Regions from separate parts of the Halomonas sp. BC1 genome, predicted to be linked through region 2. Evidence: predicted binding sites of a transcription regulator. Region 2 holds the regulator's gene; the other holds the start of a gene.
What was found. The regulator PhoB, encoded in region 2, activates phosphate uptake and scavenging genes when phosphate is short. The targets are predictions, from matches to a motif close to TGTCATANNNNTGTCANA.
Positions count from the first base shown of each region.

Region 1: the regulator PhoB is predicted to act here: its motif matches at 2,748-2,765, upstream of B7L72_RS11555 (PhoX family protein).

Region 1 covers NZ_LFGS01000015.1:37,317-43,061, reverse strand. Annotated here, with positions in the region: gene B7L72_RS11560 (5-oxoprolinase subunit C family protein) at 1-608, shown strand, start outside; gene B7L72_RS11555 (PhoX family protein) at 627-2,648, opposite strand; gene B7L72_RS11550 (HipA N-terminal domain-containing protein) at 2,970-3,377, opposite strand; gene B7L72_RS11545 (RNA-guided endonuclease TnpB family protein) at 3,379-4,524, opposite strand; gene B7L72_RS18290 (HipA N-terminal domain-containing protein) at 4,626-4,784, opposite strand; gene B7L72_RS11540 (helix-turn-helix domain-containing protein) at 4,788-5,036, opposite strand; gene katG (catalase/peroxidase HPI) at 5,297-5,745, opposite strand, start outside.
Region 2 covers NZ_LFGS01000017.1:75,118-80,862, forward strand. Annotated here, with positions in the region: gene cysZ (sulfate transporter CysZ) at 1-244, shown strand, start outside; gene B7L72_RS13415 (hypothetical protein) at 524-832, opposite strand; gene phoR (phosphate regulon sensor histidine kinase PhoR) at 1,162-2,457, opposite strand; gene phoB (phosphate regulon transcriptional regulator PhoB) at 2,460-3,149, opposite strand; gene ubiA (4-hydroxybenzoate octaprenyltransferase) at 3,246-4,136, opposite strand; gene B7L72_RS13435 (chorismate--pyruvate lyase family protein) at 4,174-4,746, opposite strand; gene B7L72_RS13440 (NAD(P)/FAD-dependent oxidoreductase) at 4,834-5,745, shown strand, end outside.

The sequences.
Region 1 (5,745 bases), on a different contig from region 2:
GCCTGCGCGCGTATCTCGCCTTCCCTGGCGGGCTCGATGCACCCGCTGTGCTGGGCAGCCGAGCATGCACCGCCCGAGAGCAGATCGGCGGGCTGCATGAAGATGGCCAGCCGCTCAAGGCGGGCGATAGGCTAACCTGGAAAGGCATTTCGGCAGCGGTGCACACGCTGCCCGCCCACGCTGAGCTGCCAACGGCTGCGATTTCTAGCACGCCGCAAACGCTACGACTCGATATGGTTCTGGGCTCCCAGGCCGCCCACTTTGCCGGGCGCAGCCTGTTCGATGCCTTCAACCAGCCCTGGACGGTCGACCAGCGCGCCGACCGCATGGGCATTCGGCTCACCGGCAAAGCGCTGAACAGCCGCCTGGGCGGCATCGTCTCGGAAGGGATTCCTTTAGGGGCCGTGCAGATCCCCCCCGATGGCCAGCCGATCATCCTGATGAACGACCGCCAAACCATTGGGGGCTACCCGCGTTTAGGCGCCCTCACGCCCATGGCCTGCGCCCGCCTTGCGCAGTGTTTACCGGGCACTAAGGTGCGCTTGCAACCCATCAGCGCAACCCAGGCGCAGGCGGCGTATCGCCGCCTGCTGGATGCCTGGTTGTGAGGGCGTTGAGAGCACTACTCACGCGCCGATAATGCCGCCATCTTCACGGGTGATGACCAGCGTGGCGGAACGCGGGATGGCGCTGCCGCCCTCCGGCCAATGGCTGGTGAAGCGGCCTTCGGCAAAGGCGTCTTCGGTGGTGGTGGCGCCAGGGTGCTGGACGTTGACGAACATGGTGCGCTGGTCTGGAGTAGTCACCACGCCGGTGATTTCCTGGCCCACAGGCCCGGTCAGGAAGCGCTTGATCTCGCCGGTTTCCGGGTTGGCGACCAGCATCTGGTTGTTGCCGAAGACTTCGTAGATACCGGTGTTCATTTCGGATTCGCTGATGTCGGTCTGTATCCATACTCGGCGGTCGGCATCGATCCACAGGCCGTCGGGGCTGGCAAAGATGTTGTCTTCTACCAGCGCATTGCCCGCCAGGTCGCGGCTATCGTCCTGGTCGCCTGCCAGCACGAACAGGTCCCAGACAAAGCGCTCGCCTGCGTGAGTGCCCTCTTCCTGCCAGCGGATGATATGGCCAAAGCTGTTGTTGGCGCGCGGGTTGGCGGGGTGCTCGTCGCCCTCTGCGCGGCGCGTATTGTTGGTCAGCGTGAAGTAGACGTCGCCGGTTTGCGGGTCGACGGCGCCCCACTCCGGGCGATCCATCCTGGTGGCGCCCACATGGTCGGCGGCACTGCGCGTATTGACCAGGATATCCGCCAGGTCCGCAAAGCCATTCTCGGGCGTCAGGCCGTTCTGGCCGGGGGCCAGCGCCAACCACTCGCCGCTGCCATCATCGTTGAACCTGGCCACATAAAGCGTGCCTTCATCCAACAGGCTGCCGTCCGCCGTCGCGGCGTCGAAGGGGCGCCGTGAAACGAACTTGTAGATGTACTCGAAGCGCGAGTCGTCCCCGGAGTACGCCACCACGGGCTGCCCTTCCACCGCAGGGGCAAAGATGACGCCTTCATGGGCAAAGCGCCCCAGGTGGGTACGCTTGACCGGCACGGAATCGGGGTTCATCGGGTCGATTTCGACCATCCAGCCAAACGTATGAGGTTCGTTACGGAAGTCCTCTGCCGGGCTGGCTCCTCGGCTACTGGCATCGAAGCGGCTGAACTGATCGCTCTGCTGATCGGCACGGTGCCACTGATAACGACCGGTGTCGCGGGTTTCGATCCCGTAGCGCGCCTGGCGACGATCGATGTCGGTATCCGTGTTAGCAAAATAGCCCGCCCAGTTCTCTTCGGCTGCCAGGTAGGTGTTCCAGGGCGTGACCCCGTGGGCACAGTTGTTCAAGGTGCCACGCGTCATCAGGCCTTCCGGGCTGTACTGGGTAATCAGGTGCTCCGTGCCCGCCACCGGGCCCGAGAGCTGCATGGGCGTTTGGGCAGTAATGCGGCGGTTCAGGGCATCCTGCACCACTTCCCACTCGCCTTGCTCATTGGCACGAACGCGCACGACACTCACGCCGTGGGCATTCATCTCCTTGATCACCTGATCGGCATCGCGGCTGCCATCGTCATGCTGAGGAAAGCCATTGCGGTCCAGCGCCAGGCCACTGGCCGCTGCGTGCAAGAAGCGTGGTTCCACGTATTCATGGTTGAGCACCAACAGGCCGTCGGTGGAGCTGCCGTTCAGCGCAAAGAAGTGCATGCCGTCGTGATGGCTGCCCACCTGATGCGCCTGCTGCTCCCCGGAAGCTTCCAGGCTGAACGCGGGCATATCGCCCGTGATGGGCGTTCCCCAGGGGATGAAGCTTTGCACGCGATAGCCCGCAGGCACCACGACGTTATCAGCAGCGCTGATACCTACCGGGTTGAATCCCATGGTGGGTGAACCCGCGCCCGCATTGGCGGCCAGCGCTTGCGTCAACGGCAGCCTGGTCGCCATCAGGCCCGCGATCACCGTTGCCAGCCCCCCTTTGAGGACGCCTCGGCGGCTCAAGCGACGCTCCAGAATATCGCCAAAATAGGCATTGCTGGAACGGTTGCTGAGCGGCTCATCCCCCTGAGCCATTACGCTATCGACACTGCCTGCCACGGTTTTCTTCGTCATGATACATCTCCCTGATGAGCGGCCCACTGCTGGCTTAACCATTTGCTGGCTTATATGAGAAACAGCCAATATGGCTTGCTCAGCAGCATCGGCGCGCAACATGTCATGCTCGTGACAGTTGAGTGAAGGTTTGACGAAGCCTGAATAGCACCTGAACAGGGAGCAGGTGTCATTGGTTTATATCCTTTTCCAGTCTCTTGAGCTGTCGACCCAGTCCTTCCATGATGGGGGCACTCACGGTGTCAGGAAAATCATCCGGCAGCAGCGCCGCTACCCGGCTCATGGCTACGTCAGCCTGTGCGAGTATGCTCTGTATGATGGTCAGCGTTCCCTGTGCCAAAGCAGAGCCATTTTTTCCTGCGCCCCGGCGAGCGAGATTCTGAAGTCTCCATCACGATGCATGCCAAGCGGCAACTCTTGGTAGCCGCTGAGCAATGTCGCGATATCCGTCTCATCCAGCGGCTCTGCTGTGATCTGTCGAACATTGGGTATGGTGTCTGTCTCGGGATACAGCTGAATAGCGCCGATACAATCACGGCCTACGGCGGCGAGAAGGTCAAAGGGGTGTCCGGTCGCCAGCTGAAATTTTGCCTGCATTCTGGCGCGAATCGCCTCGGAGTCGGGCAGCAGGTTATCGAAGAAGTTGTAAACCACCGCGCCACGATAGCTTGCCGAAGATAACGGCATGGATATTGACTGCTCCTCGCCCTGAAGGACGAGGATTCCCAATTCAACGAGAATCGGACACGGAGACTGGCTCCATGCCGCTTACATTCTCTCCAAGGGCTAACACCGCCAGCCCGGCGGCTTTAATGTTAAGCGCGGCATTGATGTCGCGGTCGTTATCGGCGGCGCACTCGGGGCACGTCCAGGTCCGAACCTGCAACGGCATCTCGGGCATCACATGCCCGCAGCCAGAACAGCGTTTGCTGGAGGGATACCACTGGTCGATGGCCGACAGTTGCCGGCCCGCCCAGTCGGCCTTATACGCCAGCTGCCGGACGAATTCGCCCCAGCCCGCATCGCTGATCGACTTGGCCAGCGAGCGATTGCGCAGCATGTTCTTCACCTTGAGGGACTCGACGCAGATCACTTGGTTCTCGTTGACGATCTGGCGGGACAGCTTGTGCAAGTTGTCCATCCGGCAATCGGAGATCCTGGCGTGAAGGCGGGCGACTTTCTGCCTGGCCTTGGCACGGTTCTTCGAGCCGCGCTGCTTCTTACTCAGCCGACGCTGTGCCCTGGCCAGCCGGGTCGCGTATTTCGCCGTATGGCGGGGATTGCCGATTCGATGCCCGTCGCTGGTGACGAACAGGTCTTTCAGGCCGAGGTCGATGCCCACCATTTTCGGGGTCACGGGCAGCGTCTCGGGCGAGAACTCGCAGAGGCAGCTGACGAAGTAGCGCCCTGCGGCGTCCTTGGATACGGTGACGGTGGTCGGTTCGCTGGGCAATTCACGGCTCCAGCGGATCGCCAGCGGTTCCTTGCACTTGGCAAGAAACAACTTGCCGTCGCGGTACTTGAAGGCCGAGCGAGTGAACTCCGCCGACTGGCGGTGCCGCTTGCTCTTGAAGCTCGGGTACCTGGCTCGGCCCTCGAAGAAGTTCTTGAAGGCCGTCTGCTGGTGGCGAAGGCACTGTTGAAGCGGGACCGAGCTGACCTCGTTGAGAAACGCGGTATCGTCAGCCTTCTTCATGCGCGACAACTCGGCGTTCGCCGCTACGTAGCCGACCTTTTCCTTGCGCGCGTAGAACGCATCGGTGCGATAGCGAAGCACTGCGTTGTAGACGAAGCGCACACACCCAAACGTCCGAGCCAGGAGCTGTTCCTGCTCAGGCGTCGGGTAGAAGCGGTATTTGTAGGCGCGTTTCGTCATGCCTCACAAAATATGCCATTAGCTGTAAGATGGCAACCACCAGAGAGGGAGGCAGCGAGAACAGGGTCGTCCTGACGGACGACGCGCTATCCCTCCCCGCACTAGAAGTGCGGGGTTTCTCGCGCAAAGACTGATGAAATAGCGCGTGCGCCGGGGCGGTCTAGCCATTCAGGCAGATAGCGGAAAGCCATGGCGCCGGAACGGCCGAGGCTGAGTCGGCCTACCTCGATACCGTTGAGTGCTACCGTCAGGTTAGCCACTGGTTACCACTCCTCATCCCACACCTGTTCACTTTGCTTACTCTCTCTCTTTGCCACATGTAATTCTAGCCCGAGGGCAGCCATCAGTTTGAAGAGCGTTTCAACGCGGCTTTTTTCCGGGTGATTCTCGAAAGCGGAGACGGTGGCTTGTTTGATGCCGACCTGTTCGGCGGCATCTTTCTGGCTCATGCCATTATGGGAGCGGGCTTCTTTCAAGGCCTTGGCCAGCATATCGGGTGAGGTAATTTTCATGGCTATGTCTCAGAACGATGTCTCAGAACGATTCCTCAGGACGGCCCCTTGGATCTATCCCTTTTAGCGGATAAGACGCATTTTATCCTCTGTAAAGGATTTTTCGCAATTATCCGCTGTAGAGGATTTCTTGATATGCCTGTTGGCCGTAGCATGTTCAGAGCACCTCAGAAAGGACTTTGGCACGTAAAGACTCGAGGGCTGCAGATACAAAAACCCCGCATCTTGAGATGCGGGGTTTTTGCTGGCACTAATAGTGATTACGCGACGTCAAAGCGATCCGCATTCATCACCTTCGTCCAGGCGGACACGAAATCCTTGACGAATTTCTCGGCGTTATCGTCCTGGGCATACACTTCGGCGTAGGAGCGCAGCAGCGAGTTGGAGCCAAACACCAGATCCACCCGCGAGGCGGTCCATTTCACGGCACCGGTCTTGCGGTCGCGAATTTCGTAGGCGTTGCTGCCCACCGGCTTCCAGGTGTTGGCCATGTCGGTCAGGTTGACGAAGAAGTCGTTGGTCAACTGGCCTTCACGGTCCGTGAAGACGCCGTGCTTGGTGCCACCGTAGTTGGTGCCCAGCACACGCATGCCACCCAGCAGCACGGTCATTTCCGGGCCTGTCAGGCCCATCAGCTGCGCACGGTCGAGCAACATCTCTTCCGGCTTCACGATGTACTCTTTCTTCTGCCAGTTGCGGAAGCCATCGG
Region 2 (5,745 bases):
CATTACCTATCTGGATTACCCGATGGATAACAACAAAGTGTCGTTCAAGGAGATGCGCAGCAGGCTTTCACGGCGCTGGTGGCCGAGCATGACATATGGTGGGCTGGTCATGCTCATCACCTGGATCCCCTTGGCCAACCTGTTCCTGATTCCAGGCGCCGTCGCAGGCGCAGTCCTCATGTGGGACCGCCACTATCGTGGCACACCGGACACGCGGGATAAGGCGGCAGGCTCGGCGCTCTGAATCAGAGCCACTCATCACAGGGCCGCCCATATAGCAGGTACCAAAAATTAGACCCCGCCAGGCGGGGTCTCGACCACTCTTACTTTTAAACGATACTGACTGCTGGCTTCCTCTCCGTTTGCGGGACTCCAACCCTGGAATTTACCCTGACCAGTGTCTTGACCGTTTTCTGATTCATCCTTGAATCGATGAGCATCCTTGCTATGGGACATCCTTGCCCCTTATTTGCTCAACCCTAAGCGTAAGAGTTTTTTTCAGCTTTGAAAAGGATTGTTACGTTTAGCTGCCGCTATTTTCTTCTACCACATCTTCCGGGGTGTACTCGGCACCACCACTCATGTTGGTGGAGTCCGGCTCATCCACAACGTCGGGGCCTTGTGTGCCGTGATCCGTCGTCAGGTCTTCGGTGTCGTAACTGCCCGGCTCAGCCGTACCAGACTGTGTGTTCATGGGCTCATCTTCGACGGTTACATCCTGATTCTGGTCGATGGATGAGTGATCCGTGGTGTCTGCAAAAGCCAGTGGGCTTGCCATCAGGCCAAAAGAAACACCTAAAATACCAGCTTTCTTGAGTAGTTCCTTGGACATCATATTCCGCCTCCTCGATCGCTGTTGATACCGCATAGTTAAGGAAGAGTGACTTCATGTCTTACCAGTTCCTGCGGTAATCTTCCTTGCCTAGAACATTGCATACGTTGTGCCACGCATGCCAAAAATCAAAAAAATTATTTATTATCAATAATTTAAAAAACAAGGATAGTATAAAGCATGGGCTCAGGGGGTCATGACCACGCCTTTGAGGTGGTTAAAAATGACACATGAGTGATGTGTGACCAGAGCTCTATGCCAATATGGCACACTTATACAGGGGTTGTGCAGGAAGCGGATAAGGAGGAGCGCAAAGCGTCATCGAGCCCTCAAGCCGGGCCGCTGACTCGCTTGGCAGGGAAGACACAGCGAAAGGATGCCCCCTCGCCAGGATGTGACTCTATGTTGAGCTGGGCCTCGTGGCGCAGCAGCACGTGCTTCACGATGGCCAGGCCCAGACCCGTCCCTCCTGTTGCCGTACTACGCCCTTTATCCACTCGATAGAAGCGCTCGGTCAGGCGGGGGATATGCACCGGATCAATGCCATCGCCATCGTCCTCGACCTCGATACACCCGCTGCCGTTGGCGGCCACCGACCAGCGCAACGTGATCTGACTGCCTTCCGGGGTATAGCGCACGGCATTGAAGGCTAGATTGGAAATGGCGCTGCGCAGCTCCTGCTCGCTGCCGATCAAGCCAGCGTCGCTCTCCAGAATGACCTGCACACTGTGCTGCTGCCTGGAGAGCGCCAGGGCGTCTCGGCGAATGCTGTCGAGCATGGGGCCTACGGCCAGCATCTGGTGATCATCGCCTCCCTGGTCGATTTCCAGCCGTGACAGCAGCAGCAGGTCGTTGACCAGATTCTGCATCCGTCGCGTCTGCTCCTCCATCTGTACGATCCCTTTACCCAGGCGGGGAGGCAGCAGCTCCTTGAGGTCGCCGTAGGTTTCCAGGTAGCCCGACAGCACGGTCAGCGGAGTGCGCAGTTCATGGGAGACGTTGGCGACGAAGTCACGCCGCATCTGCTCCAGGCGGTGCAGACGCGTAATATCACGGGCCATGACCAGCCGCTCGTCATCGCCGTACAGAGTGATCTGATACTGGAGGATGCGCCGCTCGTCGATCGGCGAGGTCAGCGTCAGCGGCTCGCTGTAGTCGCGGGCATTGAAGTAGCTGATGAAGCGAGGGTCGCGCAGCAGGTTGGTGATGTGCTGGCCACGATCGTGGGCGGTTTGCAGCCCCAGCATGTCGGTGGCCGCGCTGTTCCACCACTCCAGGTCGCCGTGGCGGTCCAGCATCACCACGCTATCGCGCATGGCTTCGGAGGACTCCTGAATTCTCGCCAGCGTCGCCCGTAAACGACTTTGGGTAATGCGCTGGCTTTTCTGGTAGCGATAGAGGCGGTCGAACAGCTCCCCCCACATGCCCTTGGCCGCCGGGGGCTCATCGTGGGGGTGAAGCGTCAGCCAAAGGAAGAGCGCCCGAAACTGACGCAGATGATAGACCAGACAAAACAGCAGCCCCGCCGCCAGCCCGACGCCAGGGTAATCCACCAGCCATCCCAGGCAGAGGCCCAACAGGGCCAGCCAGATGATGCGCCAGATCTCACGGCTCCACAGGCGCACGCTTACACTCGCGCAGAGAACCGGTACCCGGTACCGCGCACCGTTTGAATCAGATTTTGATGAGGCTCGCCCAGCGCTTTACGAAGACGACGAATATGCACGTCCACCGTGCGCTCTTCCACGTAGACGTTGCCACCCCATACCTGGTCAAGCAATTGGCTGCGCGTGTAGGCGCGCTCCTGATGGGTCATGAAAAACTGCAGCAGACGATACTCGGTAGGCCCCATTTCCAGCGCCTTGCCATGGGCGCTGACCCGGTGGCTCACAGGGTCCAACAGCAGACCATTGATTTCGATGGGGTCTTCCACGCCACGCGGCGTGGCACGGCGCAGCACGGCCTTCAGGCGGGCCACCAGCTCACGGGGGGAAAAGGGCTTGGTGATATAGTCGTCGGCACCCGCTTCCAGGCCCTGGATCTTGTTGTCCTCTTCGCCCTTGGCCGTCAGCATGATGATCGGCAGCTCGGCGGTGGCTTCTTCGCGCTTCAACCGACGGGCCAGCTCGATGCCGCTGGTGCCCGGCATCATCCAGTCCAGCAGCAGCAGGTCGGGCTGGTGGTCGACGACCATGGCGTGGGCATCCTGGGCGTTGTCCGCTTCAAGCACGCGATAGTCAGCCATTTCCAGCGCCACGGCGATCATTTCGCGGATAGGCGCCTCATCATCGACGATCAGTACGGTCTTGGCGGTCATTCCAGGGCCTCACGGTGCTCTATACAGGAAAGTTCAATGACATGCGTGTGACGATAACACCATGACTTGATGACAGTTCCATGACACACAATCAATTTAGCCCGCCACCGGCCACCAGCTCAAGGCAATACCTGCAAAGACCAGCAGACCCGACCAGTGGTTGTTCAGGAAGGCCTGAAAACAGCGGTCACGATCACGCCCGACGATCAGCCACTGCTGGTACACGAACGTCGCCGCCATGCCCAGCAACCCCAGCCAGAAAAAGCCCCCCAGCCCGACGCGCAGCGCAACCCAGCTCAGCAGGGCCAGCACGCTTGCCTGCAGCAGCCCGATGATCAACCGGTCAGCACGGCCAAACAGCACGGCGGTCGACTTGATACCGATTTTCAGATCATCGTCACGGTCGACCATGGCGTACTGGGTATCGTAGGCAACGGTCCACAGCAGGTTGGCACTGAACAGCAGCCAGGCTTCCAAAGGCACGTGGCCCAATACCGCGCCAAACGCCATGGGAATGGCCCAGGAAAAGGCCGCGCCCAGCACCACCTGCGGGAAGTGGGTGTAGCGCTTCATGAACGGATACACGAAAGCCAGCAGCACGCCGCCCACCGACAGCAGCACGGTGAACCAGTTAGTCAGCAGCACCAAAATGAAGGCAGCGGCGACCAGCGCCACGAACAGCAGCTGGGCTTCGGTTTCGCTGATGCGTCCCGTGGCCATGGGGCGCTGGCGAGTACGCTTGACGTGGCCATCCACATGGCGGTCGGCATAGTCGTTCACCACGCAGCCCGCAGCACGCATCACGTAGACACCGGCAATGAAGATGATCAGCACGGAGCGACCCGGCACCCCTTCTGCAGCCACCCACAGCGCCCAGAGCGTCGGCCACATGAGCAGCCAGGTACCAATGGGCCGATCCAGGCGCATCAGCTGAAGAAAGTCTGCCAGCCGGGCCCAACCCGTTGGCCGCAATAGAGAACGGTCCATGCTCATGCTTACCTCGTGAAAGAAACTCCAGAATAGCCTAGCGCGAGGGCAGGCTCAGCGCATCGGCCATGGTCGATAAAAAATACTCTTGAACCAGCAGCGACAACCCCGCGTGCTGAAAGACCGAGCGACGCCCCCACTGGCTACGCCCCTTGGCGGGGGCACCCCACGCCGTGAAGCGCGGGAGCGACACCGTGGCCTGCAACGGCCCGCGCACCAGGTCCGGCTGCTGAAACAACCAGCTGCCCAGCGAACGCTCGCCCAAGGCCCCCAGGCCTTTGCCCTGCAGCTGCTCCAGCGGTGCCACCGATCGCGCCACCACCCAGGGCGTGCCGTCGATGCACAGCGCCACCTCGCGTAGCCAGGCGTGGCGACGTGGAGCGATGCCCAGCGCCATGGCTTCGTCCTGAAACGGCAGGCCAATGGTCTGACGCAGCAGGCGTACGCGGAACTGGCTCGGCGCTCCGGCTGCCATCAGGCGCGCCGTCAGGGAGTCGGTCGAGGCCACCCATTGCCACCAGGCCGCACTCATGGCAGGCCGCGCAGCGGCAACCGGCCGCCAGTGGGGGGGTAGCGAAAACGCAGGGCGTGGCAACTCAACGAGCGTCACCTGAGCCTCCAGAGCAGTCAATTGGAAAGAAGGCTAGTGTAACATGATGGCTTGGCAGGCTTTTGTTCCTTACCCCCGGATAACGATATGCCCGATTCACACTTCAGCGAATCCCCACATGCCGAGCTGGTCATTGTCGGCACTGGCATGGCCGGTATTGGCCTGGCGCGAGCGCTGCGCCGCCAGGGAGATTCTCGCACCATCGCGCTGGTTAGCGCCGACCGTGGCGAAGAGTACAGCAAACCGCTGCTGTCCACGGGCTTCGCCAAGCGGTTGAGCCCCGAAAAGCTGGCGCAGCGCAGCGCAGAAGCGCTCGCCGACGAACTGAATGCCCAGCTCATGGCCCACACGCAAGTCGTCGAACTGGCGTTGGAACACCAGATGCTGCGCCTGGACAACGGCACCCTGCTCCGCTACGAGCACCTGGTGCTCGCCACCGGCGCGGCCCCGCGCACGCCGTTCCAGATACCCGATGCGCTGAAAGGGCGCTGCTTCACGGTCAACGACCTGGATGACTACCGCCGCCTGTATGCAGCGCTCGCCCAGCCAAGCCGAGTGGCGATCATTGGCGCGGGCCTGGTGGGCTGCGAATTCGCCAACGACCTCCATGCGGGCGGCCACCACGTCACCCTGGTGGCGCCAGAGAGCACCCCGCTGCCGCGCCTGCTGCCCGAGCCGCTGGGCCATGCCTTGGCCGAAACCTTTCGAACGGCAGGCATGCAACTGGTACTGGGGCGCACGCTGGACAGCCTATCCATGAATGCCGACCGCGACCTGGTACTGCAGCTCGACGGCGGCGAGCGCCATACGGTGGACATCGTCCTGTTGGCCACGGGACTGGCGCCCCGCACGGCGCTGGCCGAGGCCGCCGGACTCGCGGTCAGCGCCCGCGGTATCGAGGTGGACCGGCTGCTTCGTACTCACCAGCCCAACGTATACGCATTGGGCGACGTGGCCTGCATCGACGGCGTGAACGCCATGTACGTTCAGCCGCTGCAA